Regions from separate parts of the Neobacillus sp. S1115 genome, predicted to be linked through region 2. Evidence: a T-box and tRNA genes for the amino acid it is inferred to sense, from the RefSeq annotation. Region 2 holds a T-box; the other holds one or more tRNA genes.

Region 1 (9,070 bases), 780 kb from region 2:
GAATCAAAACAAAACAGGCAAGGGACAAAAAAGAACGGCACCATAAACAGTGCCGCCCTCACAATTAACTTATGCAGTTGTATAAACTTCCTCCCGATTTGCTTCATGGCGAATGGTAGCCTGTGCAGCAGCCAAACGTGCTAGCGGCACCCGGTATGGCGAGCAGCTGACATAATCCAAACCAGTCCGGTAACAGAAATCAATTGAGCTTTTCTCTCCGCCATGTTCCCCACAAATGCCTGTTTTTAAAGAAGGTTTTGTTGCACGGCCAAGCTTAACGCCGGTTTCCACAAGCTTACCAACACCATCCTGGTCAAGAACAGCAAACGGATTCTCTGGCAGTACCTTGTTTTCAATGTATGCCTGCAAGAATTTCCCTTCTGCATCATCACGGCTGTAGCCGAATGTTGTTTGCGTTAAATCATTGGTTCCGAAGGAAAAGAAATCAGCCTCCTCGGCGATTTGGTCTGCAGTAAGTGCAGCACGCGGAATCTCAATCATCGTACCAATCGTGTAGTCAATGACCTTGCCCGTTTCTTCCTGGACACGTACAGCCGCATCGACAACCAACTGGCGCATTTGCTTCAATTCATTGACGTGGCCAACAAGTGGAATCATGATTTCAGGCTGGACTACCAAGCCCTTTTCCGCTACTCTAGCAGCAGCGTAGAAAATCGCCTTTGCCTGCATATCATAAATTTCCGGATGTATCATGCCAAGACGGCAACCGCGGTGGCCCAACATTGGATTGAACTCATCCAACTGGCGAACCTTTTTCAGCAGCAGTTCTTTTTGCTTTAACTCTTCAGAATCCGGATTGAGAATTTGCAGCTTTGTTACTTCTACTAAAAGTTCTTCTTTATTTGGTAAGAATTCATGAAGCGGTGGATCCAATAAACGAATCGTTACAGGAAGACCTTGCATTGCTTCGAAAATTCCCTCAAAGTCACCTTGCTGCATCGGTAAAAGTTCTTCAAGTGCTTCCATTCTCTCACTATAGGTTTCTGCTAAAATCATTTTTTGAACGATTGGAATCCTCTTTAAATCCATAAACATATGCTCTGTCCGGCACAATCCAATTCCGCCGGCACCGAATTCAAATGATTTCTTAGCATCCTCAGGATTATCGGCATTGGCACGGACACCTATTTTGCGTTCTTGGTCTGCCCAAGCAAGAAGCTGCTGGAACTCGTCAGATAATTCAGGGTCGATCATTGGGATTTCACCAAGCATAATTTCACCTGTTGAACCATCAACCGTGATAATATCACCATGTTTAACAACCGTGTCACCCACACTGAATTGTTTTGCTTTCATGTCAATCTTTAAGGCTTCACAGCCGCAAATACAAGCTTTCCCCATACCCCGGGCAACCACGGCAGCGTGGCTTGTCATTCCACCGCGGCTAGTTAAAATAGCTTGTGCTGCAACCATACCATGGATGTCATCTGGCGTCGTTTCAGGAGAAACAAGGATAACCTTTTTACCTTCATTTCCTAATTGTTCCGCTTCATCGGCATCAAAAACAACCCGGCCGGTTGCAGCGCCTGGTGATGCCGGCAAACCTTTAGCTAATATTCTTCTTTCAGCTTTGTCATCGATTCGGCGGTGCAGCAGTTGGTTTAATTGGTCAGGATCAACACGAAGCAGCGCTGTCTTTTTATCGATAATTCCTTCCTCCACCATCTCAACCGCTATGCGGATAGCTGCTTGGGCGGTACGTTTTCCGTTCCGAGTTTGAAGGATGAACAGCTTCCCGCGTTCCACTGTGAATTCAATATCCTGCATTTCCTTGTAATGCTGCTCAAGGCGATGGCATGTGTCAGAAAACTGCTGGTAAACGCCTGGCATTTCGTCCTTAAGGGTGGCAATTGGCTGTGGGGTACGGATACCGGCAACAACATCTTCACCTTGAGCGTTTATTAAGTATTCCCCATAAAGCACATGCTCACCGGTGGAAGGATTTCTTGTAAATGCAACACCTGTACCTGAGTCGTTCCCCATATTACCAAACACCATGCTTTGGATATTAACGGCCGTTCCAAGGTGATCCGGGATTTTATTTAAGCGGCGGTAAACAATCGCCCGTTGATTATTCCAAGAATTGAATACCGCATTGATGGCAAGGAAAAGCTGCTCTTTCGGATTTTGCGGGAAGTCCTTACGCGTATGCTTTTTGACAATTTCCTTATAGCCAACAATGACTTCCTTCCAGTCTTCAGCAGTCATATCAGGGTCAGAGGTATACCCCTTGTGTTCGCGTGTCTCTTCTAAATATTGTTCAAAATAATACGTATCAATTTCAAGGACCACGTTGCTGAACATTTGAATGAAACGGCGATAAGAGTCGTAAGCAAATCGTGGATTATTCGTTAATGCTGCCAAACCCACAACAGTTTCGTCATTCATCCCCAGATTTAAAATGGTATCCATCATCCCAGGCATAGAAAAAACTGAACCGGATCGAACAGAAACAAGTAAAGGATTCTGCGGGTCACCGAGTTTTTTGTCCATTTTTTCTTCCAAAAGTCTTAACGCCTCTAATGTCTGGGATTCTACTAAAGCTGGAATGGTTTTATCAGATTCATAGTAAGCATTACAAGCTTGCGTTGTAATGGTAAAACCATAAGGAACCGGCAGGCCGATTCTTGTCATTTCTGCTAGATTCGCTCCCTTTCCCCCAAGTAAATCACGCATGTTGCCATGGCCTTCATGAAATAAATAAACGAATTTTCCCATGTTTTAAAAGCTCCTCTCTTTTTTCAAAACGTCTAAAATTAATCCTGCAGTTTCTTCAATCGCTTTATTCGAAACATTTATGATTGGACAGCCTACGCGTTTCATAATTTTTTCGGCATAATCTAGTTCGTCGAGAATTCTCTGGAAGCTTGCATAATTCGCCTTTGAGCCCAGCCCAAGTGCTTTTAGGCGCTCAGTGCGAATTTCATTTAATTTATCTGGTGAAATAATTAAACCGATACAATTTTTTCTCGGTATTTTAAAAAGTTCATCTGGTGGAGGCACTTCTGGAACTAACGGCACATTGGCCACTTTAAAACGCTTATGGGCAAGGTACATGGACAGCGGCGTTTTTGAAGTCCGGGACACACCGATTAAAACAATATCGGCCTTCATAATGCCTCTTGGGTCCCGCCCATCATCATATTTCACGGCAAATTCAATCGCCTCGATTTTGCGGAAATATTCTTCGTCTAATTTTCTCATTAGGCCAGGCTGGCGGTGGGGCTGTTTATTAAACCTTGTTGCAAATGCATTCATTAATGGGTTGAGGAGGTCCACTGCCATTATCCCCTCTTCCATGGCACGCTTATCTAAATAATCTTTTAATTCCGGAATAACGATGGTATAGGCAATGATGGAATGGTCCTTTCTTGCCAAAATAATCACATCTTCAATGTCTTCAATGTCGTCTACATATGAGTTTCGGCGAATTTCTACCTGTCCACCATTAAACTGTGTTGCCACCGCTTTTACAACGAGCTCAGCTGTTTCACCAACCGAGTCAGATACTACGTAGACAACTTCCTTTTGTACCAAAATCGCAGCAACTCCCCTTAATCTATTTTTCTTCCATAAATTCTAAATAGGCCTTTGTTATTGTCGTTTTGGTAATTCTCCCTAACAACAAATATGTATTATTTTTATGATTGACTTCCTTTACTACCGGTAAGGAGTCAATATGAAAATTAATCATTTTTTTGGCCGCTTCGAGCAAGGTTTCCTCTGAATTAATCGTGATAATATTAGGCATTCTTGTCATAATGACACTTACGGGCAATTCCTGCAGATTTTTGTTCCCAAGTGCAGCCCTGAGCAAATCCTTTCGGGAAATCACTCCTGCCAAATTTCCTTCTGTATCCACCGCATAAAGTGTTCCAACATCCTCGAGGAATAACTGGACAATCGCATTATAAACAGAAGTTGATTTTTCAACCACGATTGGATGTGCCTTAAAATCAGATACCTTTTGATGAATAAACTTCTTCGCCTGCCGTTTTACTTCTAATTTGTCATTAAAAAAATAGCCTACACGCGGTCTGGCATCCAGACTGCCAGACATGGTCAAGATTGCAAGGTCCGGTCTTAATGCCGCTCTGGTAACAGAAAGCTTCTCTGCAATTTCTTTACCGGTTATCGGGCCATTTTCCTTTACAATCTGCAGAATTTCATCCTGACGCTTGGTGAGTTTAATCATTAGCACCACCTTATTCACAATAAATATGTTATATATATTTAAATGTGCTATACTTATTTGTATATAGTATAGTACATTTAAACAAATTCGGAAACAATAATTTTGACAAATTGGCTAATTTTTTCTTTTAATAAAAAAACCCGTCGGAAATCGGCAGGATACAGTACTACTTTTGACAATCTGGACAATAAAAAGTTTTTCGGGAAGAGATTGTTTCCATTTTGATTGTTGCCTCGCAACGTCGGCATTTCTCTCCCTCGCGATCGTATACTTGGCATAGTGGATTAAAACCGCCCGTTTTTTTATCACCCTTGAAAATCGGATTTTCCATGTAACCACCATTCTGAATGGCCACTTGGAGAATTTTTTTCATCGATTGAAACAATTGTGAACGGCTAGGTGGATTAATGTCATCAATGTCTTTGGTAGGTAAAATTTTTGCATCAAAGCAGATTTCAGCAGAATAGCAATTGCCAATTCCTGCAATAAACTCCTGATCCAAAAGTGTGGTCTTCAAACGGCCATGCTTGCTGCCAATTCGTTTAATAAATTCATCTAGTGTAAAACTGCTGTTCAGTGGTTCCGGCCCTAGATGGGAAAGTTTTTCTTCTGCTTCCTGATGGGAATATAAATGAAGATATCCCAGACGCAGACCAATAAAGTATAAATGTTCATTTCCGAAAGAAAGCTGAACCTGTATCGTTCGTTTAGGTTTATCTGCTTCCTGTCCATAAAACATCCATCCGCCGAGCATTAGATGCAATAACAGAACCTGCCCATTTTGGAGTTGAAAAAGAAGGTGTTTCCCCCTTCGATTGATGGTGGTTATTTTTTGATTAAGTACGGTTCTTTTAAAAAGTTCGGGATTCACATTTATTGATTTTTCACGGTTAACTTGGACATCGGTAATGGTTTTACCTGCAATCATTTGGCTTAAAAGAATCTTATAGTTTTCCATTTCCGGCAGTTCAGGCATAATGTCTTCCTCCAAAACTCTTTTCCTTTATGCTATCCAAAACGGGTAAAATCAAATAAAAAAACCGAATCATATCGACTCGGTTTTAAACAGTTACTCTATTGAAGTGGGCCTAAATGGACTTGAACCATCGACCTCACGCTTATCAGGCGTGCGCTCTAACCAGCTGAGCTATAGGCCCATAATAAAAAATAATTATCAAAGACGTATATAATTATAACAGGAATTCTTTTAATTGTCGATAAATATCACAGTCTTTTTCATTATTTTGATAATTGGCGCGCTGAATAGAAATTTATAATAGGTTCACAGCGTCAATCGGGCAGCACATTACTTAATCCTTTTCAAAATTACCTTCCATTCTTTTTAATAATTCATATGGACGGACCTTGAAAGCTTCATAGGGAGCCCAATTTCCCTCCATTGCATCTTTCACCCTGGGAATAAATTTACCTCTCTTAATATAGTGTGAAACATTGGAAGAATCGAGTTTGACGAATCGAACTTCCTTGGTCTCCTTGGATGTTTTAGGCTCACCGCCTGCATACTTTCCAAGAAAAACAATTGAAACAGTACTTCCATTTGAATACACACCCGATACTCCAATCAACTCAACTTGAATGCCTGTTTCCTCAAAAATCTCCCGAACAAGTGCCATGTCTAAAGTTTCTCCTTCATCAACGCCACCACCAGGAAGTTCCCACGTATCTGCTCTCCAATACGTTTTTACTAATAAAGTTTCTTGGTTCTCATTTGTAATATACCCACTAACCGTTATCGTCTGTTTTGTTTTTGTATATTCCCCCAATGAAGATAAATAGTCTTTTCGAGTATCTATAAAAATTTCGTCTATACTTGAAATGCGGTTTTGTAATTGTTTATACAACTCATCTTTAATAACACGCTCTTCAATTTTTATATATTCTTTATGACTCGGATACTCCCAGATAATCGTTACTTCCTCTTTCCCTTTTGTCATCCAGCGGCCGATAATTTTTGCCCCACTTTTTATTTTAGCCGGATAAATAAGTTCATCAAAAATTTCATTGAAATCACTTACCTTATCAGGAACAAGCAGATAAACTTCTCTTACATAAAACATTTTTTTCCCCTTTTCATTGAATTACACCAGTTTACGCGTTTTAATGAAATAGGTTCCATTTGTTAGTTCAATACAATTTAGCACAAAAAACGCCTTCCTGAAAATATTCAGAAGGCGTTCTTTTTAAAATCTATAGACAGGGGCAGTAGGAATCGAACCCACACTGAAGGTTTTGGAGACCTTAGTTCTACCTTTAAACTATGCCCCTATAAATGGTGGAGGGGGACGGATTCGAACCGCCGAACCCTGAGGGAGCGGATTTACAGTCCGCCGCGTTTAGCCACTTCGCTACCCCTCCATTATAAATTTTGCAAAAAAAATAATAGCGGCGGAGGGGATCGAACCCCCGACCTTACGGGTATGAACCGTACGCTCTAGCCAGCTGAGCTACACCGCCAAAAATAAAATATGAAAATGGTGGAGCCTAGCGGGATCGAACCGCTGACCTCCTGCGTGCAAAGCAGGCGCTCTCCCAGCTGAGCTAAGGCCCCATACTTTTAGATAATCGGGTAAACAGGATTCGAAGTTAACAACCCGTACATCCCGAACGTAGTGCTTTACCAAGCTAAGCTATTTCCCGTAATGAAAATGGTGCCGAGGACCGGAATCGAACCGGTACGGTAGTCACCTACCGCAGGATTTTAAGTCCTGTGCGTCTGCCAGTTCCGCCACCCCGGCATGTTTGGAGCGGAAGACGGGATTCGAACCCGCGACCCCCACCTTGGCAAGGTGGTGTTCTACCACTGAACTACTTCCGCATTTTGATCTTTTTGGTGCGGGTAAAGGGACTTGAACCCATACGGTATTACTACCACTAGAACCTGAATCTAGCGCGTCTGCCGATTCCGCCACACCCGCAAAGTAATAATATTGATTATTGGGATTTCATTCCCTCAAAACTAGATAATAAAGAAGAAGTATGATAAGAACGAGTTACCATTTTACATTGATAATTGTCTAGCTCCAGCGTCCAGCAACTAGTGTCCTTCGGTCTTTTCCCTACGATAAGTCAACATCGATTCGCTTCGCTCATCGTGTTTCCTTTATCTCAGTCAAAGTCCTCCAGGCCATACGTTGCTAACCGGCCGCTTCCGCTTTTCGATTTTGGTTAAGTCCTCGATCGATTAGTATCAGTCAGCTCCACACGTCACCGCGCTTCCACCTCTGACCTATCAACCTGATCATCTTTCAGGGATCTTACTAGCTTGACGCTATGGGAAATCTCATCTAGAGGGGGGCTTCATGCTTAGATGCTTTCAGCACTTATCCCGTCCGCACATAGCTACCCAGCGATGCCTTTGGCAAGACAACTGGTACACCAGCGGTGCGTCCATCCCGGTCCTCTCGTACTAAGGACAGCTCCTCTCAAATTTCCTGCGCCCACGACGGATAGGGACCGAACTGTCTCACGACGTTCTGAACCCAGCTCGCGTACCGCTTTAATGGGCGAACAGCCCAACCCTTGGGACCGACTACAGCCCCAGGATGCGATGAGCCGACATCGAGGTGCCAAACCTCCCCGTCGATGTGGACTCTTGGGGGAGATAAGCCTGTTATCCCCAGGGTAGCTTTTATCCGTTGAGCGATGGCCCTTCCATGCGGAACCACCGGATCACTAAGCCCGACTTTCGTCCCTGCTCGACTTGTAGGTCTCGCAGTCAAGCTCCCTTGTGCCTTTACACTCTGCGAATGATTTCCAACCATTCTGAGGGAACCTTTGGGCGCCTCCGTTACACTTTAGGAGGCGACCGCCCCAGTCAAACTGCCCACCTGACACTGTCTCCCACCCCGATCAGGGGTGCGGGTTAGAATTTCAATACAGCCAGGGTAGTATCCCACCGACGCCTCCACCGAAGCTGGCGCTCCGGCATCTCAGGCTCCTACCTATCCTGTACAAGCTGTACCAAAATTCAATATCAGGCTACAGTAAAGCTCCATGGGGTCTTTCCGTCCTGTCGCGGGTAACCTGCATCTTCACAGGTACTATAATTTCACCGAGTCTCTCGTTGAGACAGTGCCCAGATCGTTACGCCTTTCGTGCGGGTCGGAACTTACCCGACAAGGAATTTCGCTACCTTAGGACCGTTATAGTTACGGCCGCCGTTTACTGGGGCTTCGATTCAGAGCTTCGCTTACGCTAACCCCTCCTCTTAACCTTCCAGCACCGGGCAGGCGTCAGCCCCTATACTTCGCCTTGCGGCTTTGCAGAGACCTGTGTTTTTGCTAAACAGTCGCCTGGGCCTATTCACTGCGGCTCTTCGGGGCTATTCACCCCAAAAAGCACCCCTTCTCCCGAAGTTACGGGGTCATTTTGCCGAGTTCCTTAACGAGAGTTCTCTCGCTCACCTTAGGATTCTCTCCTCGCCTACCTGTGTCGGTTTGCGGTACGGGCACCTTTTATCTCGCTAGAGGCTTTTCTTGGCAGTGTGGAATCAGGAACTTCGGTACTATAATTCCCTCGGCATCACAGCTCGAGCCTGTTCGGTGAACGGATTTTCCTATTCACCAGCCTAACTGCTTGCACGCACATATCCAGCAGTGCGCTTACCCTATCCTCCTGCGTCCCCCCATCACTCAAACGATAAAGAGGTGGTACAGGAATATCAACCTGTTGTCCATCGCCTACGCCTTTCGGCCTCGGCTTAGGTCCCGACTAACCCTGAGCGGACGAGCCTTCCTCAGGAAACCTTAGGCATACGGTGGATGAGATTCTCACTCATCTTTCGCTACTCATACCGGCATTCTCACTTCTAAGCGCTCCACCAGTCCTTACGGT
Region 2 (9,070 bases):
AGCAAAAGCTTCGTCATATGTACGGTGTTAATGAGCGTCAATTCCGCAACCTATTCGACAGAGCTGGCAAATTAGGCGGCGTTCATGGCGAAAACTTCATGGTTCTTCTTGAGTCTCGTCTTGATAACGTAGTTTATCGTTTAGGTCTTGCACGCACTCGCCGTGCGGCTCGTCAATTAGTTAACCATGGCCACATCTTAGTTGATGGCGCTCGCGTTGATATCCCATCATACCGCGTTGCTGCTGGCCAAACTATCAGCGTTCGTGAAAAATCTCGCAACCTTGATGTAATCAAAGAAGCAATCGAAGCAACTAACTTCGTTCCTGATTATTTAACTTTCGATGCTGACAAATTAGAAGGTACTTTCACTCGCTTACCAGAGCGATCTGAATTACCTGCTGAAATTAACGAAACTCTTATCGTCGAGTTCTACTCTCGTTAATTTGTATTTAGCATTTGTAAAGCCCCAGAATTTCTATTCTGGGGCTTTTTTATGTTTTTTGAAAATGCATTTGGAAATAAAAAACAGGAGTCCCAAAATCTAATTTTGAGACCCCCATTAAATGTTATTGTTGAGTTAAAACTCCTACTTCCACTACATTTGAAGGTGCGGATTCATTTCCTGCAATATCAACTGCCGTTACATAGAAGCTTCCATTTCCAACATTATAGGATAGTGAGGAACCGCTGTTGATGCTTGCGATCTTCGCTCCAAAAAATCCACCCTGATAGACACGGTAGCCGACGATATCATTGTCTGCCGGTGCGCTCCATGTGAGGGTATTGCCGGATGCGGCCAAGGTGACACTGTCCGGTTTCTTGCCGTTATCGGCCATTTTAGCACCTGAGACAAACACATTGTCCCATCTGCCCCTGTTTGGAATAAGCTGGCTGATATTTTTAAAGTCATTGCCTACCATTCTGTTGATAAAGTCTGGGTTTAAGATTGTTCCATACTGGGTAAACTCTTTTGGTGTGGAATCAAGAGCCAGATATTTACTATTTCCGATCGTTACATAATTTCCTTCGATTAAACTATCATCAACTTTCGTAGGAACATCTTTGGCATTGAAATAATCACTCTCAACCAAGCCTGCCTTTGAACAGGCCGCTGACGGAAGCATGCCAGAAACTGCGCAATAGGAGGTTTTAACAATTCCTTCAGGCATTTGGAAGCTTTCTTTTGGAGCAACTAAATCCGGTTTAATTTTATGTGCCGCATTCATCAGTTCAGCCCAAAGATTATTGGTCCGCTGACTGTAAGACATTCCGCTGGTTTTTAAAGATTTCTGCGTATCATATCCAGTCCAAATTCCAAGTGTTACATTCGGGTTGAAGGCAACAAACCACGAATCAAAATAATTGTTACCAGTACCGGTTTTTCCTGCCCAATCAGCACTGAAATTCAGTTTGCTCTTTACACCTGCTGCTGTACCCATATTTATTACATCCCGCATCATATCAATGGTCAAGAATGCAGTCTGAGGTTTAAAGACATCAACAGGTTTTACTTCATGCTGATAGATAATTTTACCGTCCTTGTCGACAATTTTATCGATCAGGTAAGCATCGATAAATTTCCCGCCATTGGCAAAGGTACTAAAAGCATTTGTATTTTCTTCAACAGTTACGCCGTTATCCAAAGACCCGATAGAGGTAGCGAGATTCGTGTAGTCCCCCTTTGTTAGCGAGGTAAAGCCCATCTTTTCCAGATACTGTGCTGGACGCTGGTCCACGATTTCAGAGTATAGCTTTACAGCCGGCACGTTATAGGATTTGGCCAAAGCATACCGTGCTGATACTAGCCCGCTATATCTTTTGTCATAGTTATGAGGCCATGGTGTACTTTTGCTTTTATCCAGTCTAAGTTCGACATCCGGCAGCGGGGTTCCCGGCGCCGCTTTTCCGAGTTCAATAGCCGGCCCGTAAACGAGCAGCGGCTTCATCGTCGAACCGTTCTGGCGGACTGCACTGGTAGCGTGATTGAGCTGCTGTTTATTATAATCTCTGCCGCCAACAAAGCTGATGATTTTGCCGGTACTATTTTCAATCAGTTCTGCACCGACCTCAACAGGTTCCATTACGGTTTTCTTTTCACCGGTTTCCGGGTCTTCTTTTTCCTCCGGTTTATCTGGTCCGTAATATTTGTAGTTATCTTTTACCACCTGCATGGCATCATATATATCTTTGTTAATAGTTGTATGAATTTGATAGCCATTTTGCCGCAGGTCATGGCTGGCCATCGTCTTATACTTGTAATAAAGGTTTTCATCTTGTTTTAAATCTTTTTCTGTATGGCCATCTTTCTTAGCCAATACCGTTGTCAGAACATCTATGGCCCGTTTCTCAATTTCAAATGTCACCCAAGGATAGTTATCAAGCGGATTTGGTACTGACGGAGTAAAATCCTTTGTAATGTCATAGGCAGACGCTTCTGCGTATTGCTTTTCATTAATATATCCGCCATCGTACATTCTTTTTAAAACTGTTTTCATTCTTGTTATGCCCGGCTCCAGATTATTCTTCACTGTGCCTTCTCGTGTAAATGGGGTATAACCAAACGGGCTTTGCGGCAGTCCTGCAATAAAAGCAGCCTCCGGCAGTGTAAGCTCACTAGCATTTTTTCCAAAGATCCCTTTTGCTGCGGCCTGGACACCGGCGATGTTCTGCCCTGATGAATTTCTGCCAAGAGTCGCCACATTTAAGTAGGCTTCAAGAATTTCCTTTTTATCGAAAAATTTCTCCAAACGAAGAGCCAACAAAATTTCATTTGCTTTTCTTTGGAAGGAAACCTCATTGGTTAGAATTTGGTTTTTAATTAATTGCTGTGTCAGCGTGCTTCCGCCCGATTGGATAGGAGAATTGGTCACTTCCTGAAAAAGGGCTCGAAAAACGGCCTTTGGGACGACCCCTTTGTGCTCGTAAAAATATTCGTCCTCCGTAGCGATTACAGCATTGATTACGTTATCGGAGACCTGATTCAATTTGACCTCATCACGGACCAGGTCAGACCGTAGTTTTCCAAGATAAACATTATCAGCAAAATATAAGTCCGACGTTTCCGTATAGTTGTAAATATCTTTTTTCATACCTTCGTATGAACGCACAGGCTCATCCTTGACGAGCGAGGCAAAATAACCGGCGCCAACACCTGTTGCAAAAGCCCCTCCAAGGATTACAACCGTTAATAAAAGCAGAAACAGGTTCCAGAAAACCTGATACGTAATCCTGGCACCTTTGACGGTTTTTTTATGAGTAATAAAATTTAGGAGGGAATCAGCTTTTTCCTTCCATATTTGCCACTTTTCTTTCATAGCATCACCTCTAATAAAATCACATCCATTATAGCATATCGGTGGTATAAAATTTGACAAGCTTCTACATTTTTCTGAAATTTCCATTTTACCGTTTGACTTTATCTTTAATATATGTTAAAAAATCAATAAGCATTTTTTTATAATTTAAGGCTTTGAAGGGAATCAATTGTAGTTCTTCTATCCCTGTAAATAGAGAGGCAGCGGCCGGTGAAAGCTGCCACATATAGAAGAGTGAATTACATCCTGGAGCTTTCTCTGTGAAGAAACAGTAGCGGAGAACGGTTTAAACCGTTACTTTTTCAAGTTGGAGGAATTTCCTCAAGCTGGGTGGTACCGCGTATATTTTACGTCCCTGCATAATTGCAGGGGCGTTTTTATTTTTTATTGGAGGTTTTGAGTAATGAACTTATTAGAGGATTTGAAATGGCGGGGCATTATTTATCAGCAAACAGATGAAGAAGGGTTGCAAAATCTTTTAGATAACGAAAAAATTTCCCTCTATTGCGGGACAGACCCAACCGCTGACAGTCTTCATATCGGCCATTTGGTGCCGTTTTTAACACTAAGGAGATTCCAGCAGCATGGACATCGTCCGCTTGTATTGGTCGGAGGCGCAACTGGGCTGATTGGCGACCCGAGCGGTAAAAGCGAAGAACGAAAGCTGCAAACAATCGAAGCGGTACAGAAAAACGTTGAAGGCATTAAAAAGCAATTAGCGGCCATTTTTGAGTTTGAAGGAGAAAATGGCGCAGTTATGGTCAACAACTACGACTGGACCGAGCCCATGAGTGTCATTGCCTTCCTGCGTGATATCGGCAAGCATATCGGTGTCAACTACCTGCTGGCAAAGGATACGATTGCCTCTAGGCTTGAAACAGGGATCTCTTTTACTGAGTTCACCTACACGATTTTACAGGCGATGGATTTCAACCATTTATATGATCATTATAACTGCAAATTACAGGTTGGCGGCAGTGACCAGTGGGGGAACATTACCTCAGGTCTTGAGTTAATTCGGAAAATGCATAACGAAGAGACGAAAGCCTTTGGGCTGACGATTCCGCTTGTAACCAAATCCGACGGTACCAAGTTTGGAAAATCAGAAGGCGGCGCTATCTGGCTCGACCCGGAAAAAACCACTCCTTACGAGTTCTATCAGTTCTGGATTAACACAGCCGATGCCGATGTGGTGAAATACTTGAAGCTGTTTACCTACCTTTCTCGTGAGGAAATTGAACAATTAGAAGTCTGTGTCCAAGAAGAGCCGCATCTCCGTAAAGGCCAAAAGGCACTGGCGGAAGAGATGACACGTCTGATTCACGGAGAGGATGCCTTGCAGCAGGCCATCAAGATTTCCGAAGCACTATTTAGCGGAGACGTTCGCAGTTTATCGGCTGCTGAAATCAAGCAGGGCTTTAAAGATGTACCGTCTTACGCGCTGCAAAATGAAGAGGAAAATAATTTGGTTGAGCTATTAGTAGCGGCAAAGATCTCTCCTTCCAAGCGCCAGGCTCGTGAAGATATTTCAAATGGTGCCATTGCCATTAATGGAGAAAAGGTAACTGATACCTCTTATACTCTTCAGGAAACTGACAAAATTGAAGGCCAGTTTACGATTGTCCGAAGAGGGAAAAAGAAATATACGTTAATTAAATATTAATTGGTATAAAGGGGCTTTGGGACTGCAACCCAAAGTCCTTTTTATTTGTAACAGCTTTTTTCTTTTCAACGTCAATATATAAAAAGGAAATTTGGAGGTGAAAGTAGTGAGAATTTTAGTACACGCTGTTTTTATCCTTCTCATTGGCTTGGTTACGTTTTTTGGCCTTGGACCGGTTCTTATGGCAGATGGAAGCATGCAGGAAAGATTGGTTACGGGAGTAATTATTTTGGTAATCTATCTAATCTTGGGATTCGGCTATCGAAAGGGAATTAGCTGGGCCAAACGCAAACGGAATTAGCATATATCAGCGAATTTTTGCCATTTATCAGCAGATTTCTAAATATATCAGCGAATTCCTGATACATATCAGCGGATTTTCAAATATATCAGCGAATTCTCCAATATATCAGCAAATCCAAAAGAAGGATTTAATACCAACAAAAAAAAGAGGCTGCTCCAGTCATCAATTGGATTCAGCCTCTATCTTTATATCTTTAAAAATTAATCTTCCATCGTCGATAAATCACCAGTCGGCAAATTTAACTCCCATGCTTTCAAAACACGTCTCATGATCTTGCCGCTTCGTGTTTTTGGTAGCTTGTCACGGAAATCAATTTCACGAGGTGCGGCATGTGCTGCCAGACCTTTTTTGACGAACTGTCTAATTTCCTCTTTAAGCTCTTCAGTTGCTACATAACCATCTCTTAACGCGATGAAGGCTTTAATAATTTCCCCGCGCACAGGATCCGGTTTTCCGATAACCCCTGCTTCAGCAACTGCTGGGTGTTCAACAAGCTTGCTTTCCACTTCAAATGGACCTACACGCTCTCCAGATGTCATGATGACGTCATCGACGCGGCCTTGGAACCAGAAGTAGCCATCCTCATCCATGTACGCAGAATCTCCAGAGACATACCAGTCTCCTGGCATGAAATATGACTCATATTTCTCAGGATTGTTCCAGATCGTATGCATCATCGAAGGCCAGCCTTTTTTAATTGCAAGGTTCCCCATTCTGTATGGCGGAAGCTCGTTACCTTGATTATCAACAATCGCCGCCTCAACGCCAGGGATTGGCTTACCCATCGAACCAGGCTTGATTTCCATGCAAGGATAGTTACTGATTAACTGTGCACCGGTTTCAGTCATCCACCAGTTATCATGAATTCTCTTATTGAATACCTTAGCACCCCATTTAACCACTTCTGGGTTTAATGGCTCACCAACACTCAAGACATGGCGAAGACTGCTTAAATTAAATTTCTTAACCAGCTCGTCCCCCGCTCCCATCAGCATCCGGAATGCTGTTGGTGCACTGTACCAAACCGTAACACCGAAGTCTTCAATCATTTGATACCAGGCTTCTGGGCTGAAACGTCCGCCGACAATAACATTCGAAGTACCAGTCAGCCATGGGCCAAAGATACCGTACGAAGTTCCTGTCACCCAGCCTGGGTCTGCTGTACACCAGTAAACATCATCCTCTTTTAAATCAAGAACCCATTTAGCTGTTTGATAATGCTGAATCATCGCATTATGCACATGCAGTACGCCCTTTGGCTTTCCAGTGGACCCAGAAGTGTAATGCAGGATTAATCCATCTGTCCGCTCAACCCATTCAATCTTCAGCTCTTTGCTGGCAGTCTCAAATTTTTCTAAAAAGTTAATACAATTCCCTTGTTCCTCCACATTTTTTCCAACGAGGAAAATATGCTTTAATGCCGGTAAATCCTGCACAGGTACACGGCTTAATAATTCTGGTGTAGTTACTAATACTTTTGCTTCACTGTCTTGCAGACGATCCCTGACAGCCCCTTCCATAAAGGCTTCAAACAACGGGCCAACAATCGCACCAAGCTTAATTGCTCCTAAAACAGTAAAATAAAGTTCTGGAGAACGCGGCATGAAAATAAAGACACGGTCGCCTTTTTCGACATCGCCGTAATTTTTCAGCACATTCCCGGCTTTATTGGAAAGCTCCTTCATTTCCTTAAAAGTATATTTTTCATTTCTCGAAGCATCACGATAATATAATGCCACCTTATTTTTTCTATACGTACCCGCGTGGCGGTCAATCGCCTCGTAAGCCATATTAACACGGCCTGTCTCACTCCAAGAGAATTCCTTTTCTGTATCTTTCCAGTCAAAATTCTTATATGTTTCTTCATAGTTTCGCAAATTGAAATCCCCTTGGACTACTGGCAGCGCTTCCACTTTCATTCCTATCTCCCCCTCTGAAGTATTTGAAATAATTATAGTACAAATAATAACTATTCACAATTTTAAAAAAACATTTTTTTAAAAAAATATAAACCTAGTGTTTAATTTTTCGAAAATTTAGTGAAAAATCTTTAAAGATATTAATTTCATGTATAATAGAATTGAAGTACCTAGATTTTTTCCAGGGGTGACCAAATGGAGCACAAAAAAACCTATAATGCTAAGGAATTAAAAACTCCTCAAGGCAAATTAATTATTGAAGGCCCTGTCACTGCAGAAAAATTAGCAGGCTATGATTTTCATGAAGACCTTGTTGCGTTTCGCCCCCCTGCCCAGCAGCACGAGGCATTAATCGGGATCGCCGATTTACCGGAAGGAAGAATTATTATTGCGCGGCATCAAAATACAATCGTCGGTTATGTTACCTATTTATACCCGGACCCTCTCGAACGCTGGTCGGAAGGAAAGATGGATAATTTAATAGAATTGGGCGCTATCGAGGTGATCCCTCAATTTAGAGGCTGTGCCGTCGGTAAAAACCTCCTGATTGTTTCGATGATGGATGATGCCATGGAAGACTATATTATCATCACCACCGAGTATTATTGGCATTGGGATTTAAAAGGAACCAAACTCAATGTTTGGGAATATCGAAAGATCATGGAGAAAATGATGAATGCCGGCGGATTGGAATGGTATGCGACCGATGACCCGGAAATCTGCTCCCACCCAGCCAACTGCTTGATGGCCAAAATGGGCAAACGAATTGATCATGAATCCATTCAGCGTTTCGACCGTCTTCGTTTTATGAATCGTTTTATGTATTAAACATGATTGAACTATAGAGAATTGGGGGAAATCCTATGATCGTGGAAGAAATTATGCAATCGGATGTAGCTGCCCTCTCTCCCACTGATACCATTGCAGACGCCATGGCATTAATGGAATTAAGGAAAATTCGCCACATCCCAATTATTGATAAAGATGGGCACCTGGTTGGTCTTGTTACCGTTGCTAAAATAAGAGAGGCTACACCGTCCATTTTTCATGCAAATGAACACCCAGAAATTTTGAAAAAACCCCTAGATACGATAATGGAAAAAAACGTCATCACAAGCCATCCCCTGGATTTTGTTGAAGAGATCGCCGCTCTTTTCTATGAACATAAAATAAGCTGCCTTCCGGTCATCAATAATCGAAAATTAGTGGGAATTGTGACGGAAACCGATTTATTAAGAACAATGATTGAGTTAACAGGTGTTCATCAGCCTGGCTCGCAAATAGAAATAAAAGTGCCGAATATCTCCGGAATTCTCAGTGAAATCGCAGAAATTATCCGAAAACGGAAGGCAAACATCTTAAGTGTTCTGGTTTACCCAGATAAACAGGATGAGCAATATAAAATACTTGTTATCAGAGTTCAATTAATGAACCCTACCGGATTGATTCAAGACCTTAAAGAAGCTGGCCACCAGGTGTTATGGCCAAATTTGCCGGGGATGTCTATATGAATGATCGCTGTACCTTTATTTACTCAGAAGACCTTCTGAATTATCGATTCAACAGCCATCATCCTTTCAATCAATTCCGGCTTAAACTCACAGTAGATTTATTAAATAGAATAAATGCCTTAGACCCTAATCAGATTGTTAAGCCAAGAATGGCGACTGAAGAGGAGTTAACCTTAATCCATGACCCAAGCTACGTAGAAGCAGTAAAAAAGGCCGGCCAGGGGCTTCTTCCGAAAGAAATAGCTGAAAACTATGGTTTAGGTACTGAAGATACCCCTATTTTCGCTAATATGCATGAGGCTAGTTCTTTGATGGTGGGAGGTACCTTAACGGCTGTTGATGAGGTAATGTCTGGAAA

The links. A T-box is a leader RNA that pairs with one kind of tRNA and senses whether it is charged. The one in region 2 lies ahead of tyrS (tyrosine--tRNA ligase), so its partner is inferred to be a tRNA-Tyr.
Region 1: it has a tRNA-Tyr gene. The T-box ahead of tyrS (tyrosine--tRNA ligase) is inferred to sense a tRNA for this amino acid. The anticodon was not compared.

The regions. Positions count from the first base shown of each region.
Region 1 covers NZ_AP038275.1:4,168,271-4,177,340, forward strand. Annotated here, with positions in the region: gene ppdK (pyruvate, phosphate dikinase) at 70-2,739, opposite strand; gene ACZ5B7_RS20140 (pyruvate, water dikinase regulatory protein) at 2,743-3,558, opposite strand; gene ACZ5B7_RS20145 (helix-turn-helix transcriptional regulator) at 3,581-4,216, opposite strand; gene mutM (bifunctional DNA-formamidopyrimidine glycosylase/DNA-(apurinic or apyrimidinic site) lyase) at 4,383-5,192, opposite strand; tRNA gene ACZ5B7_RS20155 (tRNA-Ile) at 5,300-5,373, opposite strand; gene ACZ5B7_RS20160 (NUDIX hydrolase) at 5,527-6,294, opposite strand; tRNA gene ACZ5B7_RS20165 (tRNA-Trp) at 6,432-6,502, opposite strand; tRNA gene ACZ5B7_RS20170 (tRNA-Tyr) at 6,508-6,592, opposite strand; tRNA gene ACZ5B7_RS20175 (tRNA-Met) at 6,618-6,691, opposite strand; tRNA gene ACZ5B7_RS20180 (tRNA-Ala) at 6,710-6,785, opposite strand; tRNA gene ACZ5B7_RS20185 (tRNA-Leu) at 6,884-6,972, opposite strand; tRNA gene ACZ5B7_RS20190 (tRNA-Gly) at 6,978-7,052, opposite strand; tRNA gene ACZ5B7_RS20195 (tRNA-Leu) at 7,066-7,152, opposite strand; rRNA gene ACZ5B7_RS20200 (23S ribosomal RNA) at 7,399-9,070, opposite strand, start outside.
Region 2 covers NZ_AP038275.1:4,946,303-4,955,372, forward strand. Annotated here, with positions in the region: gene rpsD (30S ribosomal protein S4) at 1-443, shown strand, start outside; gene ACZ5B7_RS24220 (transglycosylase domain-containing protein) at 568-3,315, opposite strand; T-box leader at 3,462-3,675, shown strand; gene tyrS (tyrosine--tRNA ligase) at 3,719-4,978, shown strand; gene ACZ5B7_RS24230 (DUF6954 family protein) at 5,085-5,279, shown strand; gene acsA (acetate--CoA ligase) at 5,483-7,201, opposite strand; gene ACZ5B7_RS24240 (GNAT family N-acetyltransferase) at 7,397-8,029, shown strand; gene ACZ5B7_RS24245 (acetoin utilization AcuB family protein) at 8,065-8,712, shown strand; gene ACZ5B7_RS24250 (acetoin utilization protein AcuC) at 8,709-9,070, shown strand, end outside.